4 regions of the Rugamonas sp. GW822-FHT03B10 genome follow, and region 4 is predicted to be linked to each of the others. Evidence: predicted binding sites of a transcription regulator. Region 4 holds the regulator's gene; each other region holds the start of a gene.

Region 1 (5,847 bases), on a different contig from region 4:
GAGAAAATGATCAAGCATGACAATCATTTTCATGTACAGATGCGAGGCTAGCATGCGAAAAATCAACGGGGTGATTCTCAGCCTTGGCGTGGTGTTTGTGGTGGCTTCCGCTGCGGAATGGTCTGGGGAATGGAAACCAATGAAAGCCAGTTACACGATTTATTCCGGTGAGCTCGCCGAGCGAGAGGCGCCGACGGCGAGCCAGCGCACGATGACGGTGGCGATTGAAGGGCCGGCTGCTAAGGAAGTGTTCGATTCGATAGCGCCGGATATTCGTCCGCTTTGCAGTCAAGAAAAAGGCGATCGAGAGAGACAGAAAGTTGGTGTCGATTGCATCTACAGTCGTAAAGGAAGTGAATACCGTTGCTGGATCGGCCTCAATTTGCGAACCGGCGAGAGCATCCCGACCGTTAGCTGTTGATGTCATATCTTCCGCTTGCAGAGCTTGATGCGGCCAGAATTTTTTGCTTCGATGCGCCCCAGGAGGGGCGCATTGTTTTGTGGAGATCACTTTGATATACCTGCTCATATAGCAGCTTGAGTTTAGCTTACGAGGGTTTAACCCCGCACAGCCGCCTCGATCGCGGCCACGTCGATCTTCTGCATCTTCATCATCGCGTCGAACGCGCGTTTCGCCACCTCGCCACCCTGCGTCATCGCCTCGGTCAGCACGCGCGGCGTGATTTGCCACGACAAGCCCCATTTGTCCTTGCACCAGCCGCACGCGTTGGCCGAGCCGCCGTTGTCGATGATCGCGTTCCAGTAGCGGTCGGTTTCCTCCTGGTCGTCGGTGGCGATCTGGAACGAGAACGCTTCGTTGTGTTTGAAAACATCTCCGCCATTGAGGCCCAGGCACGGGATGCCGCAGACCGTGAATTCGACGGTCAGCACATTGCCCGCTTTACCGCCCGGAAAATCGGACGGCGCGCGGTGGATGCCGCCGACTGAGCTGTCGGGGAAGGTGCGGGCATAGAAGTGTGCGGCTTCTTCCGCGTCATGGTTGTACCACAGGCAGATCGTATTCTTTGCCATCATTGTTCTCCTTTGTTGGTCATCACCAGGGCTGGTCCGCACGCGCCATAACGCGCCGTATCCCGTCCTGCGACCTAGCTTACTCCCGTTAGCAAATAAGCAGCATCCGCTTCATGCGTCCCGGTGCCATCTCCGCGTTCGAATCACACCCGCTCAAGCTGCCGGCGCCCCTGCCTCTCAAGGGCACTTCCGGCCATTTGACAAATTTGTCCAACGACGGTTTACCGCTTAACGAATTTGTCGAGCCAGGCATGAATCTTCCAGTTTGCGTTTATTGCATTTTCCTTTTAAATCAATAGCTTGCGAAGTGGCACGGCGCTTGCTAAATAGCTGGAAAAAGACATGCGATCTTTTTCTGTCGGCGACAGCCGGCAAACCGATTTCACAGGAGACAGCCATGAAACGAGCAGCCCATCTGCGGGCTGGCGGTGGTACGCCAGCCTTGTCCAATACGCCCCGGTCCGGCTTCAGCCACGGCCACGCGGCGTCATCCCCATCACGATCCGGCCGCTGCCGCCATCCCCACCGTTCCCACTGACGGCCGGAGGCGATCGTGACCACTTTCAACATAACGGTCAGTGAAACCCAGGAAGTCTTTTCCTGCCCCGACGACAAGTCGGTGCTGGAAGGGATGGTTCGCCTGGGCAAGCGCGGGATTCCGCTCGGCTGCCGCGGCGGCGCCTGCGGTGTGTGCAAGGTGGAGGTGCTGTCCGGCCGCTACGCGCAAAAGCCGATGAGCCGCTGCCACGTCGATGCGGACGATGAACGCGAGGGCAGGGTGCTCGCATGCCGCATCACCCCGAGCACGGACCTCGAAATCCGCGTGCTCGGCCACATGAAACGCGCAGTACTGGACCAGCCTTCCAGCAAACAGGCTTGACCCAGCTTTTCTTATTACAACCAGGAGACTTCAAATGGCAATGACAGGTGTTTTACGTCCAGGGCATGTACAAATCCGCGTTCTCGATCTGGATGAAGGCGTGCGCCACTACCGCGACGTGATGGGCATGGAGGAAACCGGCCGCGACGAGCAAGGCCGCGTCTACCTCAAGTGCTGGGACGAGATCGACCACGCCAGCGTCGTGCTGCGCCAGGCCGACCGCGCCGGCCTGGACTTCATCGGCTTCAAGGTGCTGAATGTGAAGACGCTGAACCAGCTCGAAGCGGACCTGAAGGAATACGGCGTCAAGACCGAGCGCATCCCCGCGCGCGAGATGCTGGAAACGGGCGAGCGTGTGCGCTTCGTGGTCGCCACCGGCCACACCATCGAGCTGTACGCGGAGAAGGCGCCGCACGGTAACGGTTGCGGTGCCGTCAACCCCACGCCGTGGAGCCCGCAGTCGGAGCGCGGCATCGCGCCGCGCCGCCTCGACCACGCGCTGCTGTACGGCCCCAACATAGAGGAAGTGCGCAAGCTGTTCGTGGACGTGCTGGGCTTCACGCTGGTCGAACACATCCTCACCCCGGACGGCAAGGCCAACCAGGTGGTGTTCCTGAGCTGCTCGATCAAGTCGCACGACATCGCGTTCGGCGAATACCCGGAGCCGGGCAAGCTGCACCACTGCTCGTTCCTGATGGACAGCTGGGACCACGTGCTGCGCGCCGGCGACATCATGTCCATGCACAAGGTGCCGGTCGATATCGGCCCGACCCGTCACGGCGTCACGCGCGGCTGCACCATCTACGCGTTCGACCCGTCGGGCAACCGCTTCGAGACGTTCAAGGAAGACCGCACGCCGTATCCGGACCACGCGCCGCTGACCTGGACCTTCGATGGTCTGATCGTCGAAGGTGGCCTGGACTATGTGCAGCGCAAGCTGCATGAATCCTTCCTGACCGTGGTCAGCTGAGAGGCCGCCATGCAACCCGTTCTGGACACGGCCACGCCGTCCCGCACGCTCGACACCACGCGCCGCTTCGTGCGTCCGCGCGGCGGGCGCGGAAAGGGCTTCATCGAGTTCGAGTTCGCCATCGGCGAGCCGGAACTGTTCGTCGAGCTGATCCTCACCCCGGACGCCTACGCGGAATTCTGCGAGGCCAACCAGGTGGAAGTGCTGCCGGCGTCCGCGCCGTCCGACACGCCCGACGACTGGGACTGGCGCCTGTCCGATGCGACCGCGCACCCGTTCAAGTCCACCGATGCATAACCATCTTATTTGAGAACCACCATGCAAATCGATCTGCAAACACTGAGCATCCAGCCCCTGCGGCAAACCTTCGACCACCTGGCGCGCCGCTTTGGCGACAAGCCAGCCTCGCGCTACCAGGAGGGCAGCTACGATATCCAGGCCGCCGAGAACCTGCACTATCGCCCCACTTGGGACCCGAGCCAGGAACTGTACGACGCCTCCATCACCAAGATCGTGATGGCCGACTGGTACGCGTTGAAGGACCCGCGCCAGTTCTACTACAACACCTACACGCTGGCCCGCGCCCGCCAGCAGGACACGGCCGAGGCCAACTTCAGCTTCGTCGAATCGCGCGGCCTGGCCGACGCGCTGCCGGACAACCTGAAGGAGGCGGCCCTGCGCGTGCTGGTGCCGCTGCGTCACGCGGCCTATGGCGCGAACCTGAACAACACCTTCATCTGCGGCTACGGCTACAGCACCATCTTCACCCAGCCGTGCATGTACCACGCGATGGACAACCTGGGCATCGCGCAGTACCTGTCGCGCCTTGGCCTGCTGCTGGAGGGCACGGACGCGCTGGCCGAGGGCAAGCGCGCCTGGATGACCGACGACGCGTGGCAGCCGCTGCGCCGCTACATGGAGGATTGCCTGGTGCTGCGCGATCCGTTCGAGCTGTTCGTGGCGCAGAACGCGGCGATGGACGGTTTGCTGTACCCGCTGATCTACGAGCGCGTGGTGGACGACACCTGGTCCACGGCCGGCGGTTCGGCCGTGGCCATGCTCACCCAGTTCATGAACGACTGGTTCGACGAAACCCGCAAGTGGGTCGATGCCGTGCTGCGCACCGCCGCGGCGGAGTCGGCGCATAACCGCGCCGTGCTGCAGGACTGGACCCAGAAGTGGAGTAACCGCGCGGCGAGCGCGTTGCTGCCGGTGGCCGGTCTGGCGCTGGGCGCGGAGGCCGACGAGGTGCTCGGCGAGGAAGTGGCGGCCTTCAAGGCGCGTATGAACAAAATCGGCATCGAAGTCTGAGGAGGCACCATGTCCACTGTATTTATCGCACTGCAAGCGAACGAAGCGACCCGTCCCATCATCGACGCCATCCTGGCCGACAACCCGGAGGCCACCATCAAGCGCGATCCGGCCATGGTCAAGATCAACGCCCCCGGCCACCTGGTGATCCGCCGCAGCTCCATCGAGGAGCAGACCGGCGCCCATTTCGATCTGCAGGAACTGCAGGTCAACCTGATCACGCTCAGCGGCAACGTCGACGAGACGGAAGACGAACTCACGCTCCACTGGAACAATTAAGGAATCACGACATGGATACCAAAGTCACCAAGCCCAAGCTGGGCCTGAAGGAAAAATACCGTTTGCTGACCCGCGACCTGGCCTGGGAAACCAGCTACCAGCCGCAGGAGGAGGTGTACCCGTACGCGCGCTACGAGGGCATCAAGATCCACGACTGGGAGAAGTGGGAAGACCCGTTCCGCCTGACCATGGACTCGTACTGGAAATACCAGGCCGAGAAGGAGCGCAAGTTCTACGCCGTGATCGACGCGCACGCCCAGAACAACGGCCACCTGAACATCACGGACGCGCGCTACCTGAGCGCGCTGAAGATCTTCCTGCAGGCGATCAGCCCCGGCGAGTACGCGGCGCACAAGGGCTTCTCGCGCGCGGGCCGCGAGTTCCCCGGCGTGGGCACGCAGGTGGCTTGCCAGATGCAGGCCATCGACGAGATCCGCCACGCGCAGACGCAAATCCATGCGCTGTCGAACTACAACAAGTACTACAACGGCTTCCACGCCTTCGCCGACCAGCGCGACCGCATCTGGTACACCTCGGTGGCGCGCTCGTTCTTCGACGACGCGATGTCGGCCGGCCCGTTCGAATTCATGATCGCCATCGGCTTCTCGTTCGAATACGTGCTGACCAACCTGCTGTTCGTGCCGTTCATGTCCGGCGCCGCCTACAACGGCGACATGGCCACCGTCACCTTCGGCTTCTCGGCCCAGTCGGACGAGGCGCGCCACATGACGCTGGGCCTGGAGTGCATCAAGTTCATGCTGGAGCAGGACCCGGACAACCTGCCCATCGTGCAGGGCTGGATCGACAAGTGGTTCTGGCGCGGCTTCCGCGTGCTGGGCCTGGTCAGCACCATGATGGACTACATGCTGCCCAAGCGCGTCATGTCGTGGCGCGAGGCGTGGGAGATCTACGGCGAGGAGAACGGCGGCGCGCTGTTCCGCGACCTGGCGCGCTACGGCATCCGTCCTCCCAAGGGTTGGGCCGACGCCGGCGAGGCGATCGACCACATGTCGCACCAGTTCATGCTGGGCCTGTACCAGTGGAGCTTCGGCACCGCCTTCCACAGCTGGATTCCGTCCGAGGACGACATGGAATGGCTGTCGGCCAAGTACCCGACCACGTTCGACAAGTACTACCGGCCGCGCTGGAAGCACATCAAGAAGCTGGCCGACGCCGGCACGCCGTTCAAGAACTTCGGCCTGGCCAAGCTGTGCCAGTGCTGCCAGCTGCCGTCCGTGTTCAACGAGCCGGGCGATCCGACGCTGAGCTGCCACCGCGAGACCGAGTACAAGGGCGAGAAGTACCACTTCTGCTCGGACCACTGCCAGGACATCTTCGAGAACGAGCCGGAGAAGTACATCCAGGCCTGGCTGCC
Region 2 (5,847 bases), on a different contig from region 4:
TTGCTTGAGGGCTAGTTTGGGCGGCGTTGGTGCGGATGCTGTGCGATGTTGCGGTGCAGCGACGCACGCTAACGGTGCGCGCGCTGCACCAGGCGCCGCTCAGCCGCAGGCGCGCGCGCCAGCGCTGACGCAGGGGCTGGCAAGCTCGTGCTGCGCCAGCATGGCCGGCCAGTCGTCGGCGCAACGCACCACGTCGCCGATGACGATGATGCTGGGGCTGCCCAGGCCGCTGGCGCGCAGCGCGCCCGGCAATTCGCCGAGTGTGGTCAGCAACTGGCGCTGCGCGCTGCGGGTGGCCGACTGCACCACGGCCACCGGCGTGGACGGATCCGCGCCGCCAGCGAGCAAGCCAGCCTGGATCGCTTCGCAACGGGCCACGCCCATGTAGACCACCAGCGTCAGCCGGCTTTGGGCCAGCGCGACCCAGTTCGGCTCGGACGCGGCGTCCTTGCCATGGCCCGTGACGAACACGGCGCCCTGGCTCCAGGCCCGGTGCGTGAGCGGCACACCGAGCGTACCGGGCGCGGCCAGCCCGCTGCTGATGCCGGGCACCACTTCGACGGCGATGCCGTGCGCCTTCAGCGTGGCGCGTTCCTCGCCGCCGCGGCCGAACAGATAGGGATCGCCGCCCTTCAGCCGCACCACGTGGTGGCCCGCGCGGGCTTCGGCCACCATCAGCCGCTCGATGAATTCCTGCGGCGTCGATTCGCAGCCGCCGCGCTTGCCCACCTCGATCACGCGCGCGTGGGGCGCGTGCACCAGGATCTCCGGGTTCACGAGGTCGTCGATCAGCACCACGTCGGCGCGGGCGATGGCTTTCACGGCCTTGATGGTCAACAGGTCCGGGTCGCCGGGACCGGCGCCCACCAGGGTGACACTGCCTTGATCATGCATGGTGCTCTCCTCAGAAAGTTGCGGTGTCGGCCGGGGCCTGGGCCCGGTGCCGGATAGGGAACGCGGCGGCGTAGGCGCGCGGGTCGCGACCATCCCAGACGATGCCGTCCATAAGCTTGGAACTGCGCAGCATGCTGTCGGGCACGGGCGTGCCGCTCATCTCGGCGGCCTGGCGGTACAGGCCGATCTGGTGCACATGGCTGGCCACGGCCAGGTATTCGGGGTCGCGCGTGATCAGGCCCCAGCGCCGCAGCTGGGTCATGAACCACATGCCGTCCGACAGATAGGGGAAGTTGGCCGCGCCGTCCGCATGGAATTGCAGGCAATACGGGTCTTGCCAGCTCTTGCCCAAGCCATTCTCGTAATGACCGAGCGCGCGTGGCGCGATCACGTCGCGGCTGGTGTTGACGTAGCTGTGGCCGGCCAGGATTTCCAGCGCGGCCAGCTTGTTGGCCGGCGACGCTTCGATCCACTTGCCCGCGTCCAGCACGGCCGCCACCAGCGCGCGGCAGGTGTTCGGATGGTGCTTGACGAAGGCGGCCGTGGTGCTCAGCACTTTCTCCGGGTGGTCGGGCCAGATCTGCTGGCTGGTGGCGGCCGTCACGCCCACGCCGTCGGCCACGGCGCGGTGGCCCCACGGTTCGCCGGCGCAAAAGCCGTCCATGTGGCCGGCGCTCAGGTTGGCCACCATCTGCGCGGGCGGCACCGTGATCACGCGCGCGTCGCGTATCGGATCGACGCCGTGCGCGGCCAGCCAGTAGTACAGCCACATGGCATGGGTGCCGGTGGGGAAGGTCTGGGCGAAGGTGTAGGTGCGCGGCGCGCCCTGCATCAGGGCCGCCAGCGAGGGGCCGTCCACGGCGCCCTGCTCGGCCAGCCGGCGCGACAGCGTGATGGCCTGGCCGTTGCGGTTCAGGTTCATCAGGATCGCCATGTCCTTCTGCTGCCAGCCCACGCCGAGCTGGGCGCCGTAGACCATGCCGTACAGCAGGTGGGCCGCATCCAGCTCGCCGCTGACGAGCTTGTCGCGCACGCCGGCCCACGACGGCTCCTTGCGCAGCACGATCTTGATGCCGTATTTCTCGTCCATGCCCAGCACGGAGGCCATGACCACGGTGGCGCAGTCGGTCAGTGGATTGAAGCCGATCTTGACGGTTTGCTTTTCCGGTCGCAAGGCGCTGCTCATGGCCGCGCTCCGGTTGGCTGGGTTCGCATGTGGGTACATGTCATCGCAGTGCTCTCCATCGACAAATAAAAAGGCGCCCTTCCCGGCATGCTCGCTGGCATGCGGTGCAGACGCCCTTGTCTCGTGCAGCCCGGCCGCCGTTGGCCGGACCCGCTACGGTATGAAGTGCAAGGACCATGCCATGCGTTGCAGGGGCGTTACGCGGCGTTCGGGGGGAAAAGATGGGGCGGCAGGCACGCAATGCGCACCGTTTCTGTGCCGCGCACCATTTTGGACAGCGTTCAGCCCAGCAAGTCCTCGACATCGAGGATGCGCTGCGCGATCTCGGCCAGCTTGAGGTTCTTGTTCATGGCCATGTTGCGCAGCTTTTGGTAGGCCTGGTCTTCGGTGAGCCGGTGGCGCGCCATCAGCAAGCCCTTGGCGCGCTCGATCACCTTGCGCTCGGCCAGCTTGTGCTTGGTGTCCGACAGTTCCGTGAGCAGCTTCTGCTCCTGCCTGAAGCGCGCCAGCGCCACGTTGAGCACGGGCTTGATGCGGTCGGCCTTGAGACCGGCGACGATGTAAGCGCTCACTCCGGCGCGCATGGCCTGTTCCATGGACTGCTGGTCCTCGCTCTCCGTGAACAGCACGATGGGGCGGCGCTCGTCGCGGGTGGCCACGACAATGTGTTCAAGCACGTCGCGGGCGTCCGATTCGGCGTCGATGATGATCATATCGGGCTGCAACTGGGCGATCTGCTCGGGCAGATGCATGTCGGCCGGCAGCGAGGCGACGATGTCGTAGCCGGCCTCCAGCAAGCCCTCGCGCAGGGCCTGGGTCCGCGCCGCCTGGGCGCGCTGGGCCACGTCGCCCGCGTTGGCGGCCGTGATGACGGTGTTGACGATGACGATACGTAGATTGCGCATGGCTGATTGTGGTGGCAGCCGAGTATTCAAGGCGTGCAAAAGTTAAACTTCATGCAGCTTAACGTAAGCAAGAACCGCACCACGCGCTGAGGGGAACGCCGGGGCGGACGGCATGGCCGACCGCCCCGGCGACGGCGTTAGGCCGCCTGTTGGCCGTACTTTTGCAGGCGGGCGGCCAGACGGGGTGCCAGGTCTTCGGCGGAAGTCACCGTCATTTCGAGGTCGTTCAGCAGGCCATCCTTGAGGCCGTAGACCCAGCCGTGCACGGTCAGTTGCTGGCCGCGGTCCCACGCATCCTGCACGATGGTGGTCTGGCACACGTTGACCACCTGCTCCACCACGTTCAATTCGCACAGGCGTTCCGAGCGGGCGGCGGTGTTGAGCACGTCACCGAGGTAACGCTCATGCTTCTGGTTCACGTCCTGCACGTGGCGCAGCCAGTTGTCGGCCAGGCCCACGCGGGCGCCCGTCATGGCCGCGTGCACGCCCTTGCAGCCATAGTGGCCCACGATGATCACATGCTTGACCTTCAGCACGTCGATGGCGAACTGCAGCACGGACAGGCAGTTCAGGTCCGAGTGCACCACCACGTTGGCAATGTTACGGTGCACGAACACGTCGCCCGGCGCGAGGCCCAGCAGTTCGTTCGCGGGCACCCGGCTGTCGGAACAACCGATCCACAGATATTCGGGCGAAGCCAGTTGCTCCAGGCGTTTGAAAAACTCGGGATCGCGATTGACCTCCGATTCGGCCCACTGGCGGTTGTTACGCAGCAGATCTTGCAGGGGGGAATTACCGATCACTTGCTCGCTCATTTCGTCCTCTCTACATAATAAAACCGCCGTTCTGTCCCGGAGGGCATGGCGGCGGTCTGTCTGTGGACGCCGAAGCGTCCTGGATGTGTGGAGCGAATTCTACCTGAAATTACTCAAAGAAGTCTTTGACCTTGTCTTTCCAGGTTTTGCTCTGCGGGCTGTGCTTGGCGCCGCCCTCGGTGGTGGCCTTCTCGAACTCGCGCAGCATGTCCTTCTGCTTTTCCGTCAGCTTGACCGGGGTTTCCACGGCCACATGGCAGAACAGATCGCCGGCGTAACCGGAACGCACGCCCTTGATGCCCTTGCCCTTCAGGCGGAAGGTCTTGCCCGACTGGGTGCCTTCGGGAATCGTGAACGACACCTTGCCCGACAGCGTGGGCACTTCGATGTCGCCGCCCAGGGCCGCCTTGGCGAACGAGATCGGCATTTCGCAATGCAGGTCGTCGCCTTCGCGCTGGAACACCGGATGCGGCTTGATGTGGATCTCCACGTACAAGTCGCCCGACGGCCCGCCGTTGGTGCCCGGTTCGCCGTTGCCGGACGAGCGGATGCGCATGCCGTTGTCGATGCCGACCGGAATCTTCACCTCCAGCGTCTTGTTGCGCTTGATGCGGCCCGCGCCGCCGCAGGGCGAGCACGGATCGGTGATGATCTTGCCCGTGCCGTGGCACTTGGGGCAGGTCTGCTGGATGCTGAAGAAGCCTTGCTGCATGCGCACCTGGCCGTGGCCGCCGCAGGTCGAGCAGGTCGACGGCGAGGTGCCGGGCTTGGCGCCGGAACCGTGGCAGGTGTCGCACTTGTCCCACGACGGCACGCGGATCGTCGTGTCGAAGCCGTGCGCGGCCTGTTCCAGCGTGATTTCGAGGTTGTAGCGCAAGTCGGCGCCGCGGTACACCTGCGGGCCGGCGTTGCGGCCGCGGCCGCCGCCAAAGATATCGCCGAAGATGTCGCCGAACGCGTCGCCGAAGCCGCCCGCGCCGCCGCCGAAACCGCCGCCGCCACCCATGTTGGGATCGACGCCGGCGTGACCATAACGGTCATACGCTTCGCGCTTCTCCGGGTTGGTCAGCATCTCGTACGCTTCTTTGACTTCCTTGAACTTTTCTTCCGACTCTTTGCTGTCCGGATTGCGGTCCGGATGGTATTTCATCGCCAGTTTGCGATAAGACTTCTTGATCTCGTCTTCCGTGGCATTTTTTGCGACACCGAGTGTCTCGTAGAAATCACGCTTTGCCATGTTGTCGGCACCTTGCTGTATTTACTGATGTACTGATTATGCGAAAAAGCCGAGCGACCACCATCAGGCTCGCCCGGCTCGGCAGGAGAGCGCGGCGCAGGGGAGCCCCACGCCGCGCGGATGCCTGGATTACTTGCTGTCCTTGACTTCCTTGAAGTCGGCATCGACCACGTCGTCCTGCGGCTTGGCCTGCTCTTGCGCGCCAGCGTGCTGCTGCTGGGCGCCTTCGCCGCCGGCCGCGGCCTGCTGCGCCTGCATGTCGGCGTACATCTTCTCGCCCAGCTTCTGGGACGCGGTCGACAGCGCCGCCACCTTGGCGTCGATCTCGGCCTTGTCGCCGGACTTGATCGAACCTTCCAGCTCGGTGATGGCCGCTTCGATCTTCTCCTTCTCGCCCGCTTCCAGCTTGTCGCCGTATTCGGTCAGCGACTTGCGGGTCGAGTGCACGAGGGCGTCGGCCTGGTTGCGCGATTCGGCCAGTTCCTTGATCTTCTTGTCCTCTTCCGCGTTGACTTCGGCGTCCTTCACCATCTTCTGGATTTCCGCTTCCGTCAGGCCGGAGTTGGCCTTGATGGTGATCTTGTTTTCCTTGCCGGTGGCCTTGTCCTTGGCGCCCACGTGCAGAATGCCGTTGGCGTCGATGTCGAAGGTCACTTCAATCTGCGGCGTGCCGCGTGCTGCCGGCGGGATGCCTTCCAGATTGAATTCGCCCAGGCCCTTGTTGCCGGCCGCGATCTCACGCTCGCCCTGGTAGACCTTGATGGTCACGGCGGGCTGGTTGTCGTCGGCGGTCGAGAACACTTGCGAGAA
Region 3 (5,847 bases), on a different contig from region 4:
AGCGTCTTGTTCAATTTGAGCTGCTCGCCGATGCCGGCGTCGAACGCGGCCTGCGAGACGAAGGTGAACGATTTTTTCAGCCCGCCGCCGAAGGCGCCGAACATCATCCGGTAGTGCACCGGCTGCGGCGTGGGGATGGAGGCGTTCGGGTCGCCCATCTGCGCCGCCGCGATCATGCCGCCCTTGAGGATCAGCGACGGCTTGACGCCGAAGAAGGCCGGCTTCCACAGCACCAGGTCGGCGATCTTGCCCGCTTCCAGCGAGCCGACCGCGTGCGCGATGCCGTGGGTGATGGCCGGATTGATCGTGTATTTGGCCACGTAGCGCTTGACGCGGAAGTTGTCGTTGCGGGCCGTGTCGGGCGCCAGCGGGCCGCGCTGCGTCTTCATCTTGTGCGCCGTCTGCCAGGTGCGCATGATCACCTCGCCCACGCGGCCCATGGCCTGCGAATCGGACGACATCATCGAGATCGCGCCCAGGTCGTGCAGGATGTCCTCGGCGGCGATGGTCTCGCGCCGGATGCGCGACTCGGCGAACGCCACGTCCTCGGCGATGGCCGCGTCCAGGTGGTGGCACACCATCAGCATGTCCAGGTGCTCGTCCAGCGTGTTGACGGTGAACGGGCGGGTGGGATTGGTGGACGACGGCAGCACGTTGCCCTGCCCCACCGCCGCGATGATGTCGGGCGCGTGGCCGCCGCCCGCGCCCTCCGTGTGGAAGGTGTGGATGGTGCGGTCCTTGAACGCGGCCAGCGTGTTTTCCAGGAAGCCGCCCTCGTTCAGGGTGTCGGTGTGGATGGCCACCTGCACGTCCATGCGGTCGGCCACGGACAGGCAGTTGTCGATGGCGGCCGGGGTGCTGCCCCAGTCCTCGTGCAGTTTGAGGCCGATGGCGCCGGCCCGCACCTGCTCCTCCAGCGGCGCCGGCAGGCTCACATTGCCCTTGCCGAGGAAGCCCAGGTTCATGGGGAATGCGTCGGCCGCGCCCAGCATCGCGTGCAGATGCCACGGGCCCGGCGTGCAGGTGGTGGCCGAGGTGCCGGCCGCCGGGCCGGTGCCGCCGCCGATCATGGTCGTCACGCCGCTCATCAACGCCTCCTCGATCTGCTGCGGGCAGATGAAGTGGATGTGGGTGTCGACCCCGCCGGCCGTGACGATCATGCCCTCGCCCGCGATGATCTCGGTGGCGCCGCCGATGGCCATCGTCACGTCGGGCTGGATGTCGGGATTGCCGGCCTTGCCGATGGCGGCGATCATGCCGTCCTTCAGGCCGATGTCGGCCTTCACGATGCCCCAGTGGTCGACGATGACGGCGTTGGTGATGACGGTGTCCATCACGTGCGCGTGCACGCGCTGCGACTGGCCCATGCCGTCGCGGATCACTTTGCCGCCGCCGAACTTCACTTCCTCGCCATAGGTGGCGTAATCGTGCTCGATCTCGATGAACAACTCGGTGTCGGCCAGCCGGATGCGGTCCCCCTTGGTGGGACCGAACATCTCCGCGTAGGCCTGGCGCGAAATGGTCGCCATGTCAGCTCCTGGGTGGAGAGGATTTCAGTTTGCCCTGCACCGCGCCGTTGAAGCCATAGACCTCCTGGTCGCCGGCCAGTCTGACCAGTTCAACGGTGCGCTGCTGGCCCGGTTCAAAACGGACGGCGGTGCCGGCCGCGATATTGAGGCGCATGCCATACGCCTTCCAGCGCTCGAACGCCAGCGCGGAATTGGCCTCGAAAAAATGGAAATGCGAACCGACCTGTATCGGCCGGTCGCCACGATTCTGGACCACCACCGTGGCCGTCTCGCGTCCCGTGTTCAATCCGATTGCGCCCTCTTCGAGCAGATATTCGCCTGGGATCATGAAGGGCTCCTTAAAAATGACAAAAAAAGTGCACGTCGGCGGCCGGGTGGGCCGCCGCGCGCGGAGAGCGGGCCGAGATCGTCGGCCCGCTCACGGGATCGGGTGATGCACGGTCACCAGCTTGCTCCCGTCCGGGAACGTGGCCTCGACCTGGATATCGGGGATCATCTCGGGCACGCCCTCCATCACGTCGGCGCGGGTCAGGATCCTGGCGCCGTCCGACATCAGCTGGGCCACCGTCCTGCCATCGCGCGCGCCTTCCATGATGGCGCAGGTGATGAGGGCGATCGCCTCCGGATAATTGAGCTTCAGGCCGCGCGCGAGGCGGCGCTCGGCCAGCAGGCCGGCCGTGAAGATCAACAGCTTGTCTTTTTCGCGTGGGGTCAGGTCCATGACGGTTCCAGTTCAGGTTTGCCAGATGCGCGGCGTGACGGCCTCGCGCCCGAGCAGATGGGGGCGCACGGCGCGCCACACGGTGAGCATGATGCGGCGGGCCGCCTCGCTGTCGTCGCCTAGATGGCGCGCCACCAGCACGCCCTTGGTTTGCGTGATGCCGAACCAGGCCTCGTCCGCCAGCGCGGCGCGCAAGTCCGCCAGCACGGAAGCGGGCAGCGGCGGGCCGATGGCGATCAGCGTGGCGCAGACGGTGTGGCCATTGAGCGTAAGCGGGCTATCGAGCCGGCCGCCATTGAGCGCGCCCTGCTCCCACCAGATCAATTTGTCGTCGCGGTGGATGCGGGTGCGCTGCGCCACGCGGCCGGTGGCGAAGGTCTCGCCCGACGCGCGCCGGCCCATGCACACGATGTCGCAGCCGATGTAGCGGGCGTCGGCCGCCAGGGTGATGGTCTGTTCCAGCGCCACGTCGGCCTGGTCGAAGAAGATGGCTTCCTGCGGCAGCCATTCGAGCGACGCGCCCTGTTCCACGTCCAGCCGCAGTTGCTGGCGCGAGCGCCTGCCGTTGGCCTTGTACCACTTGGCCGCGCCGGGCGTGCTCAGCAAGGCGTGCGCATGCGCGCCCACGGTGGCGGTGATGGAAAGCTGGTCGCCCCCGACCACGCCGCCCGGTGGATGGATGATGATGGCGTGGCACACGGCGCCGCCTTCCGGGTACAGCGGCTTTTGCACCCGCAGCGGGCCGCAGTGCGTATTGTCGGTCAGGCGGGTGGTGCCGGCATCGTCGGCAAATCCGAGCGCGAGACTGGCCTGCCAGGCGCTGTGGCTGGCGGACAATCCTGTCGGGGCGATGCAATCAGGCATGGTAGGGTAATCAAGTGACGACCCTTACTGATGAGCAATATGCGTGCCAGCGTTTATGTTCAGTTAACCATGCTTTGAGTCAACTTCCCGCACTGGCTTGGTTAGCTTGCACCAATTCCGTGCGGAGAAGGTCGTTCGTGCGGCGATCCGCTATTCGAACGCCTCCCACGATTCCTCCAACCGTGCCGGCCGGATCAGGGTCGGCGCCGGACGCGCACGCGCGGCCAGTTGCACCGGCGCCGGCGTCGCCTGGCCGGCCAGCTTGAACACGCTGACCATCTGCGTCAGATGGGCCGCCTGCTCCCGCAACGCCTCGGCGGCGGCGGCGGCCTCCTCGACCAGCGCGGCATTCTGCTGCGTCACCTGGTCCATCTCACTGATGGCCTGGTGCACCTGGCCTATGCCAAGGCTCTGCTCATGGCTGGCCGCGCCGATCTCGCCCATGATGCCGGCGACGCGCTTGACGCTGTCGACGACGTCGGCCATCGTGCTCCCGGCCCGCTCCACCAGCTTGCCACCGGCATCGACCTGCTGCACCGAATCGTCGATCAGGACCTTGATCTCCTTGGCCGCCGTGGCGGAGCGCTGGGCCAGGTTGCGCACTTCACCCGCCACCACGGCGAAACCGCGTCCCTGCTCGCCCGCGCGCGCCGCCTCCACGGCCGCATTCAACGCCAGGATGTTGGTCTGGAAGGCGATGCCGTCGATCACGCTGATGATGTCGACGATGTTGTTGGACGCGGTGTGGATGGCTGCCATGGTGTCGACCACCTGGCTCACCACCTCGCCGCCCTGCACGGCGACGGCCGAGGCCGAAGCGGCCAGCTCATTGGCCAGCCGCGCGTTGTCGGTGTTCTGGTGCACGGTGGCCGTCAATTCCTCCATCGACGAGGCCGTCTCCTCCAGCGAACTGGCCTGGTGCTCGGTGCGGGCCGACAGATCCTGGTTGCCTTCCGCGATGTCGGCCGTGGCGGCGGCGATCGCCTCGGTGCCGTGGCGCACCTCGCCGACCAGCCGCGTCAGGCTGGCGTTCATGTCGTGCAGCGCCTGCATCAGCTGCCCGGTTTCATCGCGCGAATGGACTTCGATGCGGCTGCTCAGGTCACCGGACGCCACCGTGCGGGCGATCTCGACGGCCCGTCGCAGCGGCCGGGTGATGCTGTTGCTGACCACATAGCTAAAGCCGGTGCCCAGCACCATCGCCAGCCCGGCCAGCGTCAGCATGATGGTCGCGCCGCTGCTGTATTCGTGCGCCACCTCGGCGCCGCTCTTTTCCATCAGCTGGCTGCCCAGCTTGATGAGGTTCTCGACCTGGGCAAAGTACACCTTCTGCTTGCGCAGCAACTCGCCGCGCAAGATCGCGGTCGCTTGTTCCTTGTTGCCGGCCGCGAGCTGTTGAAGAAACGCATCCTGGCTGACACGGTAGTCGCCGCGCGCCTGCACCAGCTGGGCAAAAATTTCCCGCCCCTTGGGCGTGGACAACAGCTTGTCCAGCAGCGCGATATCGGCGCTGACCTCGACGCGGATGGCTTCGATGGAATCGAGGTCATTCTTGATCTGCCGCGGATCGTCGGTCAGCAACAAGTCGCGCAAGGTGATCGCGCTGCCGCTGATACCCTGCAAAATCTTGTTGGCGATGGCGACCTTGGGGTAACGGTCCTTGACGATCAGTTCCGTGCTCTCGTTCAGCGCGCTCAGGCGCGTCACGCCCAGCACCGTCACGCCGGCCAGCAGCAGGATCAGCCCAAAAAAGCCGATGGTCAGGCGGGTGCCCACTTTGAGGTTATTTAGCAACATGTTTTCTACTCGATCAGTTCTTGAAGGCGCCAAAGCGGCGTGAACGGGTGTCGCGGGCGCACGGATGGCGCGCATCACACCGGGTTGGGCGCGACCATGGGGGACGGTCGCGGAGACAACGGAGGTATAGCGTCTGTAGCCTTGTGAACTACTAACATATTAGTGATTACAGCATGTAACTTGCTCTCAGTCAACTGATATACTTGAGCAAAACCCTCAACATTACATGGAGCACCGATGAATAGCCCGATCCCGTTTCCCGATTTGCCTCAGCTCATCGGACGGACCAGGGAAAGCCTGATGCAGTATTTCCGGCCGCTGCTGCACCAGTTCGGCATCTCGGAGCAACAGTGGCGCATCCTGCGCGGACTGGCCGAACACGGCGCGCTGGAACCGCGCGAACTATGCCGGCAATGCGGCATGGTCAGCGCCAGCATGACCGGCGTGCTGGCACGCATGGAAAAGGGCGGACTGGTGGTGCGCCGCCCCGTCGCCGGCGACAAACGCCGCGTCATGGTGCGGCTCGACGCCCAGGGACGCGAGGTCGTGGCGCAGTTGCTGCCGCTGATATTGGGACAGTACGAGCACATCGAGCAGGCATTTGGGGCGGAACGGTTCCAGGCGCTGATTGATGTGTGCGAGGCGTTCGTCGAGCTGGACCCGGCAAAGGTGGCGCGCACCGCGCTGCCGGAAATGCATGGAGGGAATGAAGGCTGACGGGCGCACGCGCGGTTATGCCGCGAGTGCCCGCCCCTTGAGGAAACGCAAAGCTGTGCGCTGCCTGTCCAAATGACAGACCTGACACCGAATTGGAATTGTTACAGCGAATACCGAATTTCAGGTCTGTCTACTTCACCCGCTGCTTTTCCAGCTTGCGCGCCAGCGTGCGCCGGTGCATGCCGAGGCGGCGCGCTGTCTCGGAGATGTTGAAGTCGG
Region 4 (5,847 bases):
TGGCGTATGCCGGTCAACTCCTCCAGCATGCCGACGCTGTATTCGTCCTGCGTCATCTGGCACAGCAGCAGCAGCCGGTCCGGGTTGGCCAGCGCCTTGAGCAGGCCGCTGGCCTGACCGGCCTTGGCCCGCAAATGATCGATATCGATGGTCGCATCGTCCATGCGTCCTCCCTTGCGATTGGTTACAGCGAACATTATACCTAAATATATATTATGTGCGCATAAAATTTCAAGTGGCCGTTTGAACAGGCGAGACGACGTGGTCGACATCCGCGGCAAGAAGGTGGGCGTGATCGGCGGCGGCGGCAACATCGCCATGGCGCTGTTCGCCGGCTGCGTGGCGCGCAGCGCGCCGCCCGGAGGCAATACGGTTTATACCGTTTATATTGTTTTATCGTATCGGCCCGCCGGCGCGGGGCGCAAAAAAGGGCGCCAGATGCGCCCTTTGTTTGGTGTGCCGGGGACCGTCTTATGCGGTGGCGGCGGGTTCGAAGGTGTCCGGCAGATGCTTGATGGCGTCGTGGCCGTGTTCCTGAACTTTGGCTTTGTATTTCATGACCTGGCGATCGAGCTTGTCGATCAGGGTGTCGATGGCGGCGTACAGGTCCTGCGACAGGCTCTCCACGTACACGGTCTTGCCCGACATGCGCAAATTGATTTCGGCCTTCTGGCGCTTCTCTTTCTCGGTGAGGTTATCTACGGTCAGGATGACAGCAATATCAATCACTTGATCGAAGTGGCGTTTGACGCGCTCCAGCTTGTTCTGCACGTATTCGCGGATCGCTGGGGTCACTTCGAGATGATGTCCACTGATGGTGAGATTCATACACACTCCTAAAGATGATGTCGCTGGCGGTTAGTGCCGCGCCCATTGCGGCCGGGCGCGCAGGAACCAGATAACTACAAAGATTTACGGAGACTGACTGGCGGGATCTTCAACGCTTCGCGATATTTGGCAACAGTCCGTCGCGCAATCACCATGCCTTGTTCTCCCAGCATGTCCGCAATCTTACTGTCGGATAAAGGATTTTTAGGGTCTTCTGCTCCTGTCAATTGCACGATCAGTGCCCGTATCGCCGTCGAGGAGGCTTCTCCCCCCGCTTCCGTGGCGACATGGCTACCGAAGAAATATTTCAACTCAAACATGCCATGCGGGGTCAGCATATATTTTTGAGTTGTTACCCGAGAAATAGTGCTCTCGTGTAGTCCCAGTGTATCAGCTATTTCGCGCAACACAAGGGGCCTCATGGCGACCGCGCCATGCGAGAAGAAATTCTTTTGCCGCTCCACGATCGCCTGCGCCACGCGCAGGATGGTGTCGAAGCGCTGGCGCATGTTCTTGATCAGCCACTTGGCCTCCTGCAGCTGGGCCCCCATGGCGCCCTCGCCCTTGCCCTGCTTGAGCAGGTTGGCGTACATGGCGTTCACGCGCAGGCGCGGCATCACGTCGTTGTTCAGGCTCACCTGCCAGCCGTTGCGGGCCTTCTTGACGATCACGTCCGGCACCACGTAGTCCGACACGTCCGACGCGAACGCGGCGCCCGGATGCGGATTGCACTGGCGGATCACGGCCTGGGCCTCGCGCAGGTCCTCCTCGTCGCACTGCAGGGCCTTCTTCAACTTGTTGAAGTCGCGCTGGGCGAACCAGGCCAGGTGCTGCTCGACGATGGTCAGCGCCATGCGCCGCGTCACCAGCGGCACGTGCGGCATGCGCTTGATCTGCAGCGCCAGGCATTCGGACGCGTTGCGCGCGCCCACGCCCACGGGGTCGAAACTTTGCAGCAGGGTCAAGGCGGTGTGCAGTTCCTCGGGCTCGATCGCCAGCTCCTCGGGCAGGCGCGCCAGGATCTCCTCCAGCGGCTCCTCCAGGTAGCCGTTCTCGTCGAGCGCGTCGATGATGATCTCCACCAGCGCCCGGTCGCGCGTCTCCAGCACCGTCACCCGCATCTGCTCCATCAGGTGCTCGCGCAGCGTGCAGTGGTTGGCCTCGAGCTGGGGCCGGGCGTCCTCGTCGTCGGAGGTCTTGGCGCGGCCGGCCTCGCCCCAGTCCATCTCGCCCTCGGGCGCGCCGTCGCCGTCGCCGCCCTCGTACGGTTCGGCCTCGGCCGGCGCGGCGGCGTCCTGCTGCTGGCCGGGCGGACCTTCGGGCGCCGCCTCGGCCGGCGCGCTCTGCTGGCTGATGGCGCCGTCGGCCAGCAGCCGCACCGAGTGGTCGAGCGGATCGTCGAGCCGCTCCAGCAGCGGATTATCGGTCAACAACTGTTCCAGTTCCTGGTGCAACTCCAGGGTGGACAATTGCAGCAGACGGATCGATTGCTGCAGTTGCGGGGTGAGCGCGAGGTGCTGCGAAGTGCGCAGTTGCAATGACTGTTTCATGGCTTGACTTACATACCTTACATACGGAAGTGTTCACCCAGATACACGCGACGCACCGACTCGTTGGCGATGATGTCGTCCGGCCGGCCTGACGCCAGTACCGTGCCCTGGTTGATGATATACGCGCGGTCGCAGATGCCCAGCGTTTCGCGCACATTGTGATCGGTGATCAACACGCCGATGCCGCGTTCCTTGAGGAAGCGCACGATGCGCTGGATCTCAATCACGGCGATCGGGTCGACCCCGGCGAAGGGTTCATCGAGCAGCACGAAGCGGGGGTTGGTGGCCAGTGCGCGCGCGATCTCGACCCGGCGCCGCTCGCCCCCGGACAGGGACAGCGCCGGATTGTCGCGCAGTTTCTCGATTTGCAGGTCGGCCAGCAGGGTATTGAGCCGTTCATCAATTTGCGCCTTGGATAAAGGCTTGCCGTTCACTTGCTGGATCTCCAGCACGGCGCGGATGTTCTCCTCCACCGTCAGCTTGCGGAACACCGACGCCTCCTGCGGCAGGTAGGACAGGCCCATCACGGCGCGCCGGTGGATCGGCAGCGACGAGATGTCGACGCCGGAGATGTCGATCGTGCCCGCGTCCGACGGCACCAGGCCGACGATCATGTAGAACGAGGTGGTCTTGCCGGCGCCGTTCGGCCCCAGCAGGCCCACCACTTCGCCGCACTCGACCTGCAGCGACACGTCGTGCACCACCTGGCGCTTGCCGTAGCTCTTTTGCAGACCGCGCACGATCAGGGTACTGCCGCAGCGTTGGGTCTCCATCGTCATTTCCCCGCCGGCGGCACGGACGCGGCCGGGGCCGCGCCCTTGTTGGACGGCTGGATCACCATGGTGCCGCGGCCGGCGCCGGGCTTGCTCTCGCCGCTGGCCGTGTTCTTGACGGCGAAGAATTCCTTGCGGCTGTCGTAGGAGATGAACTCGCCGCGCACCTCGTCGCTCGGCTTGCCCGCCTCCAGGCGCCGGATCTGGGCGTTCGAGAACAGCTTGACCAGTTCCGTCTTGCCGTCGTACTCGATGCGGTCGGCCTGGCCCTCGACCCACTGGTCGCCCTCGCCGTCGCGCTTCTGGCGGAACGTGGCGGGGGTGCCGGGGGTGCTGGTCATGGTCACGTACTGGTAGCCCTCAGGGTCTTCCTTCATCACGGCCTTGGGCGACTTCATCTGCAGGGTGCCGCGCGTGAGGATCACGTTGCCGATGGCGGTCTTGGTCTGCTTGACGTCGTCCACCTCGAGCTGGTCGAACTTGATTTCGGTGGGCTTGCTGGAGTCCGCCTTTTCCGCGTGGGCCAGCCCGGCCGCCGCCCACAACAGGGCGGCCGACAGGATAAATTTGTTCATTGCGAGTCCGTTCTATGTCAATGCGCCGCCCGCGGCGGCACGTGGATCTGGCCACGGCCGCCCAGCTGGATCTGGCGCGTGGCGTTGTCGGCCTTCATGCCGGTGCCGCTGGCGCTGGAGGCGCCCAGTTGCAGGGTGACCGGCTGGTCCGTTTCCATTTTCTCGTCGTCCGGGTACAGCGTCAGCGCGGACGTGTTCATCCGCATGGCCTGGCTGGTGGCCGTGGCCGGACGGTCGACCCGCACGTCGCCGCTTAGTTTGACGCGGCTGTTGTCCTGGTCCACGCGCGCCCGCTCGGCGCGCACGTTCATCGGCGGCTGGTCGCCCGACAGGCTGTGCACGGTCGGGCGCTCGACGTCGGACGAATCGTCGGCCGGGTGGTGGGTCAGCTTGTCGCCGGCGATGATGTAGCTGGGCTGGCCCGCCTGGTCCAGGCGCACGAAGCTGAAGCGCTCGATGATGTAATCGGGCTCGTTGCGGTGGCTGTCGGCCTCGGCCTGGCGGCCCGCCTGGTTGACCACCTGCACCAGCCAGAACGTGCCGAGCGCGAACGCCACCCCGAACAGCATGATCAGGGTCATGCGCCAGCGGTATGCCGTTTTCTTGTGCATGATGCCGCCTCAGACCAGGAACTGGGCCATGATCTTGTCGTAGTTGCCCTGCGCCCGCAGCAGGAATTCGCACACTTCGCGCACGGCGCCACGGCCGCCGGCCGCCTCCGTCACGTGGTGCGCGCGGCCGGTCACGTCGGCGCGGCCATTGGGCACGGCCACCGCGAAACCGACCCGGGTCAGGATCGGCAGGTCGACCACGTCGTCGCCGATGAAGCCCACCTGGTCGGCCGTCAAGCCCGTCTTCTCGAGCAGCGCGTTGAACGGGGTCAGCTTGTCGTGCCCGCCCTGGTGCAGGAAGGCGATGCCGAGGTCGGCCGCGCGCTTGACCACCTGCGGCGACACGCGCGCGCTGATGATGGCCGTCTGCACGCCCGACTCCTGCAGCAGCTTGATGCCGAGGCCGTCGTGCACGTTGAAGGTCTTCAGGGCCTCGCCGTCGGCGCCGTAGTGCAGGCTGCCGTCGGTCAGCACGCCGTCCACGTCGAAGATCATCAGTTTGACCTTGGCGGCGCGGGCCACGTTCTCCAGTTTGTAGGCTTCCTTCATCAGATCACCTTGGCGCGGGTCAGGTCGTGGATGTGCAGCGCGCCCACCAGCTTGCCCTGCTCGTCCACCACCAGCATCTGGTTGATGCGGAACTGCTCCATCACGGCCACCGCGTCCACCGCCAGCTTCTCGGCCGTGATGGTGCGCGGGTTCGGATGCATGACGTCGCGGATCACGACCCGGGTGAAGTCCTGCACCTTCTCGATCATGCGGCGCAGGTCGCCGTCCGTGAACACGCCGATCGGGCGCTCGTCGGCGTCGACGATGGCCGTCATGCCCATGCCCTTCTGGGTGATCTCCAGCAGCGCGTCGGTCAGCTTGACGTCGGCCGTCACGCGCGGCACGTCGGCGCCGCTGCGCATCACGTCGCGCACGTGGGTCAGCAGGCGCCGGCCCAGCGCGCCGCCCGGATGCGAGCGGGCGAAATCCTCCTCCTTGAAGCCGCGCAGGTCCAGCAGCGCCACGGCCAGCGCGTCGCCCAGCGCCAGCGTGACGGTGGTCGACGCCGTGGGGGCCAGGTTCAGCGGGCACGCCTCCTTGGCCACCGACACGTCCAGGTGCACGTCGGCCAGTTGCGCCAGGCTGGAGCCGGGTTTGCCCGTCATCGAGATCAGGGCGCTGCCCATGCGCTTGACGACGGGCAGGATGGCCATCAGTTCCGAGCTTTCGCCCGAGTAGGAGATGGCGATGAAGGCGTCGTCGGCCGTCACCATGCCCAGGTCGCCGTGGGCGGCCTCGGCCGGGTGCACGAACAGGGCCGGCGTGCCGGTCGAGGCCAGCGTGGCGGCGATCTTGCGCGCGATGTGGCCGGACTTGCCGATGCCGGACACGACGACCCTGCCCTTGCAGTTGAGCAGCAGCGACACCGCGCGGCCCACGCTGTCGTCCGTGGCCAGGCGCGCGTGCAGGGCGGCGATGGCGTCGCCTTCGATCTGCAGCGTCGCGCGGGCCAGTTCCAGCG

The links. The regulator sigma-54, encoded in region 4, starts transcription at its own class of promoters, with help from an activator protein. The targets are predictions, from matches to a motif close to TGGCANGNAANCTGCTTT.
Region 1: a site for sigma-54 is predicted at 1,341-1,358, ahead of AC1RQG_RS25030 (2Fe-2S iron-sulfur cluster binding domain-containing protein). Genes of this name have one in related genera too.
Region 2: a site for sigma-54 is predicted at 2,245-2,262, ahead of AC1RQG_RS14105 (CmpA/NrtA family ABC transporter substrate-binding protein). Genes of this name have one in related genera too.
Region 3: a site for sigma-54 is predicted at 3,146-3,163, ahead of AC1RQG_RS24520 (urease accessory protein UreD). Genes of this name have one in related genera too.

The regions. Positions count from the first base shown of each region.
Region 1 is NZ_JBXANP010000024.1:37,824-43,670, forward strand. Features, by position in the region: gene AC1RQG_RS25015 (penicillin-insensitive murein endopeptidase) at 1-51, shown strand, start outside; gene AC1RQG_RS25020 (hypothetical protein) at 53-421, shown strand; gene AC1RQG_RS25025 (VOC family protein) at 559-1,035, opposite strand; gene AC1RQG_RS25030 (2Fe-2S iron-sulfur cluster binding domain-containing protein) at 1,586-1,912, shown strand; gene AC1RQG_RS25035 (catechol 2,3-dioxygenase) at 1,947-2,882, shown strand; gene AC1RQG_RS25040 (phenol hydroxylase subunit) at 2,892-3,179, shown strand; gene AC1RQG_RS25045 (aromatic/alkene monooxygenase hydroxylase subunit beta) at 3,201-4,193, shown strand; gene AC1RQG_RS25050 (MmoB/DmpM family protein) at 4,203-4,472, shown strand; gene AC1RQG_RS25055 (YHS domain-containing protein) at 4,484-5,847, shown strand, end outside.
Region 2 is NZ_JBXANP010000007.1:223,387-229,233, reverse strand. Features, by position in the region: gene cobA (uroporphyrinogen-III C-methyltransferase) at 100-894, opposite strand; gene AC1RQG_RS14105 (CmpA/NrtA family ABC transporter substrate-binding protein) at 905-2,080, opposite strand; gene AC1RQG_RS14100 (ANTAR domain-containing response regulator) at 2,362-2,985, opposite strand; gene can (carbonate dehydratase) at 3,123-3,800, opposite strand; gene dnaJ (molecular chaperone DnaJ) at 3,910-5,037, opposite strand; gene dnaK (molecular chaperone DnaK) at 5,167-5,847, opposite strand, start outside.
Region 3 is NZ_JBXANP010000022.1:52,539-58,385, reverse strand. Features, by position in the region: gene ureC (urease subunit alpha) at 1-1,529, opposite strand, end outside; gene AC1RQG_RS24530 (urease subunit beta) at 1,531-1,857, opposite strand; gene AC1RQG_RS24525 (urease subunit gamma) at 1,948-2,250, opposite strand; gene AC1RQG_RS24520 (urease accessory protein UreD) at 2,263-3,114, opposite strand; gene AC1RQG_RS24515 (methyl-accepting chemotaxis protein) at 3,265-4,911, opposite strand; gene hpaR (homoprotocatechuate degradation operon regulator HpaR) at 5,149-5,628, shown strand; gene AC1RQG_RS24505 (response regulator transcription factor) at 5,759-5,847, opposite strand, start outside.
Region 4 is NZ_JBXANP010000001.1:497,496-503,342, reverse strand. Features, by position in the region: gene AC1RQG_RS02300 (metalloregulator ArsR/SmtB family transcription factor) at 1-164, opposite strand, end outside; gene hpf (ribosome hibernation-promoting factor, HPF/YfiA family) at 472-828, opposite strand; gene AC1RQG_RS02290 (RNA polymerase factor sigma-54) at 903-2,378, opposite strand; gene lptB (LPS export ABC transporter ATP-binding protein) at 2,396-3,151, opposite strand; gene lptA (lipopolysaccharide transport periplasmic protein LptA) at 3,154-3,726, opposite strand; gene lptC (LPS export ABC transporter periplasmic protein LptC) at 3,744-4,337, opposite strand; gene AC1RQG_RS02270 (KdsC family phosphatase) at 4,347-4,886, opposite strand; gene AC1RQG_RS02265 (KpsF/GutQ family sugar-phosphate isomerase) at 4,886-5,847, opposite strand, start outside.